DNA from 4 places in the Paenibacillus sp. EKM10P genome. Region 1 is predicted to be linked to each of the others. Evidence: predicted binding sites of a transcription regulator. Region 1 holds the regulator's gene; each other region holds the start of a gene.
What was found. The regulator LexA, encoded in region 1, represses DNA repair genes until DNA is damaged. The targets are predictions, from matches to a motif close to CGAACATATGTTCG.
Positions count from the first base shown of each region.

Region 1 (3,168 bases):
AGTTCATTAGTTGTGAAGAATATTCCTTACTTGTCTTTGTCTGTTACGATATGTTCATAAAAAGTTCACTTACATGAAAATTTGGTTGCAGCTAAAATAATCACATCCAAAAATGAAAGGTTGAATTAAATGCCAACAACTAAAAAGGAAAGCTTTTACTTTGGGGTTATTATGTGTTTTGGAATGGTCGTTATTATGACCTTCTATAATCTTTTGATTAACGGATTGATTGGAAAAATTAGCTTGATTACCATTGCTGTTGAATTTCTAATTGGATTTATTATAGCGCTCATATTAGATTTATATATCGTGGATCCTGTAGCAAAGAAAGTTGCTTTAAGTCTACCTTTTGATAAATCCAAAAAAATATTTTTAATTATCACGATTTCAACATGTATGGTGTTCGGAATGGCCTGTTCTATGTCTTTCTACGGTTTATTAACTTCAATTCTAAGTCAGGGTATTGGCGATCATTCATTATTTGAAGCCTATTTAGAAATTTTTATAAAGAACTTTGTTGTGGCCTATCCATTACAATTATTGGTTATGGGTCCTGTTGTTCGAGCCTTGTTTATAAAATTTATAAAGAAAAGCGGGCAAGTGGGACCTTATAAAAAAGTATTAAATTAAATAATAGAGCAAATCCATTGCAGCAATGTTAAGCTAATGAATGGTTTTACAGCTAGAAATGTTTAAGTTATGAAAATCGGATACAAGTTTGAGGAAGCTATAACTGGCGGGATTGGTAGTTTGGTGTATTATTTAACACAAAAAAAGCAGGAAGAATTCTTCCTGCTTTTTGCTTGAAAATAATTATTAACGTCTGCGTTGTCCATCATTCACGCTAAACAGATTAACAGCCAGTGCGTTACCTCTTGCACGCGCATTGGCTCTTTGGTTGGAACGGATGTTTAATCTTCTTCTTCTCAATTCACGGTTGCTGTGTCTTCTGCTCATAATATCACCTCCCTTCAAAGAAATGAAGGTACGGTTAAATCTTAATGATGTTTATGCTTACGCTTGGAAATTTTGATATTTAATGCGTTAGTTGCGAGTGCATTTCCGCTTCCTGTTTTAGCAGCTGCGGCTTGAAAGACTTTAACGACCAGATATCTGTTTTTCCCGATGCGATGCTTATACGTTTTAACTCTATTTCTGATCATCTGCATAACTCCTTTGCTTTAGGTCTGCTATATACATATGTCAATTGTGCTAGTAATGTATCAGCATAAATCTACTAAAGACAAAAAGAAGCTAGTACCTATGTTCCTAAATGTTTAACAAAAAAAGCTCATGCTAGCCTGCGTTCGCCTTCCCAACTTTACGTTATAGAGGAAGGCCACCGTAGGTTCATATGTGTCAAATTTCCATTTGTTTAGCTAATAAAAGTAAACAGTTTAAGATCAGAGTGGAACTATCTCGGATATGGGGCGGATATAATAGTAGAGACAATATAGGTTGCTGAAAAGGAAAGAATAGTTGGAGACACATACATAGTAAATATAACAAAAATATAAAACCGGCTCGCCTAGGCGGCCGGTTTTATATTCGTGGTAGTATAACGGGGAAGAAAGCACGATAAATCAGTGGAAGTCCCGGAAGAGTCCAACAACCTTGCCCAATATGCTGACGTGTGTCAGTCGAAGTGGCTCAAAGGCTGGATTTTCAGGTTGAAGCCGGATATGATCTTTTTCTTTGTAAAAGGTTTTAACTGTAGCCTCGTCTTCATCTGTCATAGCTACTACAATGTCTCCGTTATCAGCAGTCTGCTGCTGACGTACGATTACATAGTCTCCGTTAGCAATACCAGCTTCAATCATGCTTTCGCCTACAACAGATAACATGAATATTTTATCCTCACCAACAAAGTGTTGGGGAAGAGGAAAGTAATCTTCAATATTTTCTGTCGCCGTAATAGGAAGACCAGCGGTTACTTTGCCGACGACGGGAACACGACTAATGGAGTAATTAATCAAGTTGCTGTTATCCGATTCGTCTTGACCGAGTAATTCAATAGCCCGTGGTTTCGTAGGATCGCGGCGAATGAGTCCTTTTTTCTCCAAACGATCCAAATGACCGTGAACCGTAGAACTGGAGGCCAATCCGACTGCCTCGCCTATTTCGCGCACAGAAGGGGGGTATCCCTTTAGACGCACTTCATTGCGGATAAATTCAAGAATGGCCTGCTGGCGGCTCGAAATCTTAGACATACCGTATCAACCCCATTTAGTAACGTTTGGGAAAATTATAGCATAGAACCTCCGTTCGTACAAACATAAGTTCTAAATAATCCCTAAAAATATTCACGAACTTTTGTTCTCTTTTCTATTGAACAAAACAAACGTTCGTGTTATATTGTGAAAAACATAAGAACAAACGTTTGGAGGACGCGGCCAATTATGAAATATAGCACTTATCAAAGTATTTTTCCGATGAATTTAGAGAATTTACAGGAGACCCGAAAAGAGGGTAAGGTACGTTTATTACAGGCTCTTACCAATACTCTTTTACTCAAGCTTCTTATTCTAGTAATTATCGTTTGGGTTGCAGGGGCAGGTGTACTTACGGTTTTCGCAGCACCTCCAGTTTCCAATGAAGAAGTGATTAAGCTGACTGTACAACCTGGAGATACGTTATGGAAGATTGCCGTGAATCATAAACCGGAACGAATGGATACACGGGTATATATTGAAGGAATTGTACGTATTAACGATTTGGAGGATCGGGGGGTGCAGGCAGGTCAGGTACTTAAGCTCCCACCCTTCTGATCTATAAGACTATAGAGCTTGTCTAGGAGCGCAATGAGGGAGCCTTGACAAGCTCTTTTCTACATGTCAAAGTGTATTATATCTTTGCTTTTATGGAGGGGACACAATTTGGATATAGACAGTTTGGTACAGCGCATTAATGAATTAGCGCGCAAAGCAAAAGCCGAAGGATTGACGGAAGAGGAAACCACGGAGCGCGCCAACCTTCGGGAAATTTATTTAGGCAACATTCGCCGTAATTTTCGGCAGCAACTTGAAACCATTGAATTTGTGGACGATGATACGTCGAAGGGAAATGGCGGGCTGAAGCATTAATGTTGCTAAAGCCTGCATCATTTGCCTTTTGTTATTAGGTATCTTTCTTGGTATCTATATAGATCAGCTTTAAGGCAATTGTTTT
Region 1 covers NZ_JAALET010000002.1:250,630-253,797, reverse strand. The annotation lists gene HFE01_RS06130 (DUF2798 domain-containing protein) at 130-630, shown strand; gene HFE01_RS06125 (hypothetical protein) at 817-957, opposite strand; gene HFE01_RS06120 (hypothetical protein) at 999-1,163, opposite strand; gene lexA (transcriptional repressor LexA) at 1,584-2,210, opposite strand; gene HFE01_RS06110 (LysM peptidoglycan-binding domain-containing protein) at 2,400-2,768, shown strand; gene HFE01_RS06105 (DUF896 domain-containing protein) at 2,877-3,083, shown strand.

Region 2 (3,168 bases), on a different contig from region 1:
ATCCATTTTATTCAGGCAATGGGATTGCCTTCGTTGACTATATGAAATATAGAGCATGAGGGATGACCCTTCGTGCTCTTTTTTTGCCTTGAATAACGAACGCTTGTTTGCATATAATATTTGCAGAGGAGTGATCATATATGTTATCAGACATCGAACGTAAGTTGTTACGAATACTTTATAATTTTTTTGCACAACAGCGGCGTATGCCTACAATGCAGGAATTGGAGATTAAGACAGGAAGGCGTACAGAGGACATACGAGCCGGACTGCTGGCCCTTGAGAAGGACAATTATATTCTGTGGGATGATAAATCCTCTTTGCGGGATATCGTTATTATAGAGGGCTGGGAGCGTGGGCAGATCAGGCCTATGTCACCGGGAGATGCGACTAGATACTTCACGGAATATTAAAACCCCGGATTGCTCCGGGGCATGTTTTTATTCAAGACCAAATTGGGCTTTTGCTTGTAGTTTGTTACCTTGGAACGTGAAATTGGCATTTGCACCAAGTCCGCCCTCGCCTTGATATGAATACATTACAGTATAGTATTTGTCTCCCTTTTCACCAACCTCTGAAAGAGCTTCACCGGGACCACCAATAATTTTAGAAACTTCCTCATAAGTCATTCCATTTTTAATTTTGTTATATTTAGCTTTGGTAATAGTTCCGGAATTTTGCGGCTCTGCTACTGTACGACCCTCAATTTTTCCGTTATATAGTTTCCAGTTAGATTCACCCTTAACGCCACGCGAACCGAGTTCACCACTGAAAGAAACAATATCCCCTTGGTTCAGACCGTTTAATTCTGAACGGTCTGAAACTTTTACGATAACAACATCTCCGAGTTTTTTCTTTTCAGCGCTAATATCTGACCATGATTCGCCGTTGTAATCTGCTGGTTTACCGTAAACATAAAGACTGCTTGAGCCAGCTTCAATGACCACACCTGACCATTTCACAACTTGATTTCTTACACTGTCGAATGTTTCTCCCTGCTTGGAAACTGGCATTGCAAAGAGAGTAGATGAAAACTTATCAAAAGGAAGCGACGTGTCAATCAATGGCTTTTTAGCATCAGTCTGTTCCTTTTGCGCAGTAGTAACTTCTTTCTCTTTAACAGGCGTAGTAGCTACTGGTTTGGAATTAGTTTCGGTTGGTTTCTGTGTGTCTGCGACTGATATTCCAATAACAAATATTATGAAAGTAGCTAACCCAAAGAGAAACATCTTCTTAGCCTTGCCATTCTTTTTTATTAAAGCTATAGCCCACAAAACAAAAAACACAAAAAAAGCCAGCAAAGCAATCACAGCTATTGCAGTCATTACATAACCCCTATCTATTGGTAATATTATTATAAAAATAGTATATATGACCTAGGAATATTTTTCTAGTACAAAAGTTTTATAGATGGCAAATAAAATATCTTGTTAGGAACAAACGTTCGTAATATAATCGTTACATAATACATCAGGAGGCTACATACATGTCTAAAAAATTAGAAGGTAACGGTTTTTGGGAAAGCAGCCGGATTATCATACCAGAACATAAAGAGGCTTATCTGAAGCTCATGAAGGACCGACAACGGAGAGGAAAGCCAGAGCTAGACGATCAAGAGGTACAATTGATCGAACAGGCTTTAATAGAGTCTTACAATACACGTACAGTCGTCACAGTGACCGTATTTAGCCCGTTTGATGATACGGTTATGACTGGTGTAGTTACGTCAATTAACACCGCGCGCAGGGAGGTAAAACTGTTCCGGGGTGAGGATGATTTTAGTTGGATTAAGCTGGAGGATATTATATCCGCAGGCTGAAAATAATTACCTCACATAATACATAAATACTTCCATTTAACATGGTAATTGGATTGCCTCTAACAAGTAACAAATATAGAATTAAAGCATATTTGTTACCAATTATGTGAAGGGGTTATGTGTTATGTGGGAGCCTATTAGGTTCTTGCTTTTCTCGACTGTGGAAACATTCGCAGCATTCGTTTTAATGTTAACTATTTTTAGAGTTAGGGCTTTAGACTACGTATGGCCTGCATTGTTTATTGGATTGATAATGAATTTGCAAAGTTTCATTTTAAGGGAAGAAACGTCATTAGCTTTCTTTGCTCCAACCATAAACATTATATTGTTCACATTGTTGATAACAACTGTTGTTAGGATGCCGATTATCTGGGCAGCTATCATATCCATTACAGGCACATTTTTGTATACATTATTCCAAGCGGCGATTATATTAATGCTTTTCGGAACCTTGACAACAGAAATGCAGACTTCAGCAGAAGGATCGTTAGCACAAGCGGTAACCAGTGCATGGGTGTTAGCTATTTCGTGGTTCTTGTATAAATTTAAAATAGGCTTTACAGCAGATTATGAAAATCTACGTTTTAAGTGGGAGTATGTACTCGTTATTATCATAATAATAGGAGTATTAGCAGCTTGTGCATTTATGTTTTACGTCAATAATTTCTTTTTGAGTATTCTCTTTATTGCCTTAGCATCTGCCATGTTTTTGTATTATGCATTAAAAACGGAGCGTGATTACTATAAAAAGTCTTGACACCATCGCTCTTAATATTGCGACTCACATCAAAACAGTTGTCCCTGATCATCCTTCATCTATAGATGTTCTAAAACACGGGATATCCGTTGCGATCAATACAGTTTCAATTATTTTGCTGACTATTGGTATTTCATTTTTTACAGACAGAATGCAGGAAGCTTTGCTAGCGATGGTATCTTTTTCAATGTTGCGTCAAATAGTAGGAGGAATACATTTAAAGAGCAATATAGTGTGTATTGTTGTATCTACAGTTCTACTTACTGCTTTATCTTTCGCAAGCTTTAATTACAATTGGGTCGTTATTACGTCGATAATAAGTATTGTACTTATCTTGGTTTATGCGCCATCGAGGGTAGAGGGGAAGACGCGTATATCAAAACAGCACTATCCGTTGCTAAAGTTTATGGGAGTTGCAATTGTTGCTCTAAACCTGTGGTTGGCTTTTCCAGTAGTAGCTGCCAGTTTTTTCGTTCAGAGTTTAACACTAATAGAAGGAGGTGTGAAAAATGAAAAAAATCAAACCGAGTAAAGTGAAGGCTAGTATGTATTACAATATTGCTGCAATGTTGACAACACTTGCGGTTGCATC
Region 2 covers NZ_JAALET010000001.1:408,052-411,219, forward strand. The annotation lists gene HFE01_RS01745 (hypothetical protein) at 141-413, shown strand; gene HFE01_RS27140 (DUF3862 domain-containing protein) at 441-1,325, opposite strand; gene HFE01_RS01755 (YolD-like family protein) at 1,487-1,819, shown strand; gene HFE01_RS01760 (hypothetical protein) at 1,944-2,576, shown strand; gene HFE01_RS01765 (accessory gene regulator ArgB-like protein) at 2,554-3,108, shown strand; gene HFE01_RS01770 (cyclic lactone autoinducer peptide) at 3,086-3,168, shown strand, end outside.
Region 2: the regulator LexA is predicted to act here: its motif matches at 1,434-1,447, upstream of HFE01_RS01755 (YolD-like family protein).

Region 3 (3,168 bases), on a different contig from region 1:
AGATCGTTGCTATTGTAGCACTGCTCATTAATAATTTCCCGTTTGTTTTTCTGGGTATTCCGTTTGATTTAATAGCGATATGGGCAGCTGTGTTAATCACCATTTATTCGGGTATTGATTACTTTGTAAAGAATATCCATTTGCTGAGCTCCTCTAAAGTGTAACAGGATAAATCTTATGGAAACAGCAATAGGGACTTAACTTATTGCTGTTTCTTTACATAATTCCCACAATATACGCATCATAGGAGGACGAATTGATGAAAGCTGAAATTATTGCAGTAGGAACAGAGTTATTACTTGGACAAATAGTAAATACAAATGCCCAATATTTATCACAAGAGCTAGCTACAATCGGCATTGATGTATATTTTCAGACTGTAGTTGGCGATAACATGGATCGACTTCAGGAAGCGGTACGACTTGCTCAGAAGCGTGCGGATATTATTTTGTTTTCTGGTGGGCTGGGACCAACTCAGGACGATTTGACAAAAGATGCGATAGCGGCTGTATTGGGGCGGAAATTGCAGATAGATCGTCTTGCCATGGACAAGCTTGATCAGTTTTTCCGGAACCGCGGGGTCGAAATGACCGAGAATAACCGCCGGCAGGCGCTTTCTATTGAAGGAGCCACTCCGCTTGAAAATGAGACAGGTTTAGCTATAGGGGATGCGATTGCACAGGACGGTAAATTTTATGTGGTTTTGCCCGGACCGCCTAAGGAGCTTAAACCTATGTTTGCAAATCATGCTAAACCATGGTTGCTTCAGCAGGCATTGAGCGGTGAGGAGATGCCAATTTATTCGAAAATGCTAAAATTTGCAGGGATCGGTGAGTCAGCTCTTGAAACTCGCTTGCTAGATCTGATCCAATCCCAGACGGACCCCACGATTGCTCCTTATGCCAAGGAAGGGGAAGTTACGATCCGTATATCCACCAAGGCGGCCAGTGAGAGTGAAGCTTTAATTAAGCTAACGGCTACGGAAGTACAAATTCAGCAACGTCTTTCCGAATATATGTATGCAAGTGAAGATGTTACGCTGGAGAAGGTGATTGTAGATTTAATGGCCAAACGCGGACTCACTGTGAGTGCGGCGGAAAGCTGTACAGGCGGTATGCTGATGGAACACATCACTTCTATACCTGGCAGTGCTGTTATGTTTCAAGGTGGCATCGTGTGTTATTCCAATGAAATGAAGATGAAATTGCTCAATGTGCCCTATGATTATTTGGAAGGCGATCATGCGCCAGGCGCAGTGAGTAAGGAAGTAGCCCTTGTGCTTGCAGAGCAGGCAAGAATGATTATGGACAGTGATTTCGGACTTTCCGTTACTGGTGTAGCTGGGCCCGGATATTCCGAGCGGAAGCCAGTCGGTCTGGTGTATATTGGTATTGCTCAGCGTGACAAGGAAACGGAGGTATATGAGCTAAATTTAAGCGGTAACCGTGAGACCATTCGCTTGCGATCCGTCAAAGCTATCTTGTACAGATTGTGGCGTCGATTGGTAGAGAACGAGAAACTCTCTTAATTATCGATGAGTTGTTTTAGATAGATATTCATGATATAATCTCCTTATCGGAAGAACCGTTGCAAAGCTTTTTGCCAGCGGTTCTTTTTTCGTTTTATGAGAAAGGTTTAATTATAGAAGAGAGTTGTGGGAAATAAAAAAACGAATGTATGTTCGAAAAAATGCTTGGCAAGCGTGTCAAAACAAGGTATTATTAAAGTACAAACAATGAAGGATGTGAGTTTATTGTCAGATCGTCGTGCTGCGCTGGATATGGCGCTCCGTCAAATAGAAAAGCAATTTGGTAAAGGTTCCATTATGAAGTTGGGTGAGTCTACCCACATGCAAGTGGAAACAATCCCCAGTGGTTCGATTGCTTTGGATATTGCGTTAGGAACGGGCGGCTTTCCAAGAGGCCGGATTATTGAAGTATATGGACCGGAATCATCCGGTAAAACGACAGTAGCTCTTCATGCTATCGCAGAGGTGCAAAAAACAGGCGGACAAGCCGCCTTTATCGATGCCGAGCATGCGCTTGATCCGTCGTATGCGAGCAAGCTGGGTGTCAATATTGATGAGTTGTTACTATCGCAACCAGATACAGGTGAGCAGGCATTGGAGATTGCCGAAGCTCTTGTGCGTAGTGGGGCAGTGGATATTATCGTCATAGACTCTGTAGCGGCACTTGTACCGAAGGCAGAGATTGAAGGCGAAATGGGAGATTCCCATGTCGGTCTTCAAGCGCGTTTGATGTCACAGGCATTACGTAAGCTGTCTGGAGCCATTAATAAATCGAAAACCATTGCTATCTTTATCAACCAGCTCCGTGAAAAAGTAGGTGTTATGTTCGGTAACCCTGAAACTACACCAGGTGGACGTGCTTTGAAGTTTTACTCTACGGTACGTTTGGATGTTCGTCGTATCGAAAGCTTGAAAATGGGTAACGACATCGTGGGTAACCGCACACGTATTAAAGTCGTGAAGAACAAAGTTGCGCCTCCTTTCCGTCAGGCCGAAGTGGATATTATGTACGGTGAGGGTATTTCCAAAGAAGGAAGCTTGATTGACATCGGCACGGAGCATGACATTGTCGACAAGAGCGGAGCTTGGTATTCCTACGAAGGCGAGCGCCTTGGTCAGGGACGTGAGAATGCAAAGCAATTTTTGAAGGAAAATCCGAACATTGCTAGTACGATCGAGCAAAAAATCCGGGTGGCCAGTAATTTGATTACAACAATTGCTCCACCGACAGAAGAAGAGTTAGCGCAGGAGGCCAAGGAAGAACAGGAATTGCTGGAGCTTGAATAAGCTTGCCTGAGACTTCGCTTTTGATCTGTCATGTGAACTGTAGCCTAGGGATTATGGTACAGTCCGTTTGAATAGCATAATTCTGATGCCCTGCACAGTTGTGCAGGGCATTTTTGCATCAAATACAGTCTGCTTTGTCAGCAGAATCTAACTTTTGCGTAGCAGGTGATCATAGGCTGCTTTCGTGAATTTCAAAGTGAGGGAAACATAGTGCAGTTGGACGATAAAGATGAATACACTTCGGAAGAAGATAAACAGCAAGGGATTTCTCTTTTTCCAGATCATGAGGAATTGATGATTACTAGAGTGGAGCAGGGGCAGAGACGCAACCGTGGAAGATACATCATTCATTT
Region 3 covers NZ_JAALET010000005.1:182,911-186,078, reverse strand. The annotation lists gene pgsA (CDP-diacylglycerol--glycerol-3-phosphate 3-phosphatidyltransferase) at 1-164, shown strand, start outside; gene HFE01_RS15380 (competence/damage-inducible protein A) at 260-1,528, shown strand; gene recA (recombinase RecA) at 1,754-2,815, shown strand; gene HFE01_RS15370 (regulatory protein RecX) at 3,026-3,168, shown strand, end outside.
Region 3: the regulator LexA is predicted to act here: its motif matches at 1,671-1,684, upstream of recA (recombinase RecA).

Region 4 (3,168 bases), 500 kb from region 1:
AAAACAGTGAAAAGGCGACGGCTCCGATTAATGCTAGCATCATAAATCTTTTGCCCTTCAGTACCCATGCCAGCAATATGACAGGAACATCAAGCATCAGCATACTCCATGCTGGAGATATGCCAAACGCATAATGCCCCAGCAGAGCTAAGCCTGCAAATCCGCCCTCTGACAAATGATTCTGGGCGTTAATGTGATAGTACGTAAAAGCTAAAATGCATGTTCCGAGCAACATGACAGCAATCTGTCTCAGTGCTCCATTGTTCACGATAGATTCGTAAGTTTTCCTCATACAGGCTCCCTCGGTTTCTCGTAAGTTTGATGTGGATGAACCCACTCTTACGGAAGCAACCTGGTAAGATGTGCCTGGAGGACTTGGTCCTTCGCATGTACAATCCCCTCTTCCGCAGAGTTGGCTTTCGCAACTTGACGTTACTCCGCGGAAAAGCTAAGTATAAGACAGATCAAATCGTTTCCAAATCGTCCTTTGGGGAAGTATCCTTCGGGGACACATGGTATCCTGATCCTTTCTTTTGTGGAATAAAACTCCGACATTTCTGTGGTGCATATAATTCTATAATTTATTATACCACACCTTGTCACCTGCTAAACAGCTTGCTTTTTTGCTGCACCATATTTTATTTTATGTGTGAGCATGCTTTATTGTATGTGCGAGTTGACGCATTATACCAAAGGTTTGGCGAGTACACATTCAATGACCTGAGTGTGTTTTATTTTCACTTGGAGTTATTACCCTTAGTTTGGCTGTTCTGCGCTGATTGGCCATAAATACGCCCCCGAGTATAAGAACCAGACCGGTCAGCACGTTCCAGCCGATATGCTCATTCAGAAGTAAAAAGCCCCATACGATGGCACTCACGGGTACAAAATACGTTACCGAAGAAGCGAATTCCGCACTCCCCCGCAAAATCATATAGTTGAACAAGATATATGCTACCCCTGAACCCAAAACTCCTAGTCCTATTAGGGAACCTAATACTCCTGGAACAGAAACGATCGACAAATCTGGTCTCTCTATAATTACCATCATAATACCACCCCCTGCTGCCGCACCAAACAGTGTCGCAAAGGTCGCCTGATACATGGAAAGATTGGAAAGAAAACGTTTGGAGAGCTGTGTTCCAAATCCGTAGCAGAGAGTCGCAAGCAGCATACATCCAAAACCTACCGGATCAACAGAAATAATAGAGGCAGGATTAATACCCAATAAAATAATAATTCCTATAAAAGCGAGCCCCATTCCTAACCACTGCAGGCGATGAAATATAGCTCCGAAGAAGACAAGACCCACCAACATAGTCCATATTGGCGTGGTGGCATTCAATACAGAAGCCATGCTGCTAGCTATTCTGGTCTCACTAAAACCAATCAATGTCCATGGTAAAACCATGTTGACACATGCTACCAGAATAACCGATTTCCACGGAATGCTTTTGATTTTAAACGGCTTGCGTATAAGAAGCATTAATAAGATGATAAAAATAAGACCAAAACTGGATCGCAGAAATACAATGGTCCACGGTCCTACTTGATGTAGCAATAACACCTTAATAAACATAAAAGAACCGCCCCAAATAAGGCTCAACAATAATAAAGCTACATATAACGAACGTGACAATATGTAAACCTTCTTTCTCGACTTTCTTAAGTTAAAAGTAGAAAACGACCGCTATCAGAACGCTATCCCTTCTATGTAAGTTTTTTATCCATTAGCTTAACACAAATTTTGTTTGACTGTCATCGGTCATATACGAAAGAATCTTTACCACAATGGCACATGGAATTAGGACTTCCTAACACTTTTCCAATAATTGATGATTGCTTTGGCAACAGAAAAATCCCTATGATGAGGTATATCCAGAACGTATGTTCTATATACTTATTATATATTGTACTTTCACTCCGCGTAAAGGAGATATTTATGACAAACAAAAAGGTACTTGCTAACAAGCATAAAGCTCCTCTGCCTTCTGAAGAAGACGCAGGACTGATCAAAATGTGTGTACTTCTAACACTTGTACTGGATGTGCTGGAGCGAGACATTCGTATTATGAATATCTCTCCTCTAAAAATGCCCGATTTGTATATTCGTAGCCTGACTGGAGTACAACAGCGCGTAACTGTTCAATTAGCAGACACAAAAGCACGAATGAAAAGACAGGGAGTGAAAATATACAGCGAAATCCGAAATCATGAAGGCGTAGAGGTTTTGTATGTATGCCGCGGTTACCAAAGACGATTTTTCATGCTTTCATCCTTTGCCCGCAGTGAGGTTCGGCGTAAACTCGGATACTACCTGGGAATTGATCTGACCCAAGACTATGACCCCTTATAATTTCGCCTTGCCTACTTGCCTGAACAAAGAGAAAATTTTAAAGCCCATTGGTTACATGCAAATAATTTGGCTCGTATTTTCAAAAAGGAGGAATCTAAAATATGAAAAAAGAGCAGAGCCGCATAAAATGCTGGCTCTACTCATAATTACAACAGGCTGCTGGGATCAGGACAGCTTAAAGGATGCCAGATTGGCAAATGCATCGATTTATGATCTTACTCCTAAGGGCCTACTCCAGCAAACACTAGAAGTTGTAGATGAATCTCAAACCAATGAAGGTAAAGTACCAATGAAGTTTATTCAGGCACCGAGAATTCTGTCCGACAGATGTACCGGAGCCTGACTATCCAACTTCCCATTCAAGGTAGCCATTGTAATGGAATAGCGTTGGAATAAGGAGTATCCCCGTGTCCGTTTTCATCCGCAGGTCACTGTCAATATTGTTGGAAACGGTGTTCTAAACTAGATCGTCCATGTTGCTTAGTTGTTGGATTGATCAGTCGTTGGTTCAGGATCGATAACCTCATCAGGCTGAGTTTTTGGAGCACCACTCTGGTTCTCTGATTCAGAAGGTGTCTCCGGCACGTTTTCAATAGAAGGTTGCGAAGTATCTGTTGATGGCACATCGTTATTCTCATCAGGCGGTTCGATCTCTGCGTCTGTGTCAGGAACAGAAGGAACTGTTTCCTCTGGTGGAACCTCCTCTTGATCTGTTGCTGGTACCTTGATCTCAGGGACATCTTCTTTCTTGATATCTGGTTTGGACGGAACTACTGGTCTAGCAGAACGTGGAAGCTGTTCTCTTCCGACTT
Region 4 covers NZ_JAALET010000002.1:746,032-749,199, forward strand. The annotation lists gene HFE01_RS08890 (YitT family protein) at 1-292, opposite strand, end outside; gene HFE01_RS08895 (DMT family transporter) at 713-1,639, opposite strand; gene HFE01_RS08900 (YhjD family protein) at 1,943-2,356, shown strand; gene HFE01_RS27275 (hypothetical protein) at 2,343-2,699, shown strand; gene HFE01_RS08910 (transglycosylase domain-containing protein) at 2,837-3,168, opposite strand, start outside.
Region 4: the regulator LexA is predicted to act here: its motif matches at 1,881-1,894, upstream of HFE01_RS08900 (YhjD family protein).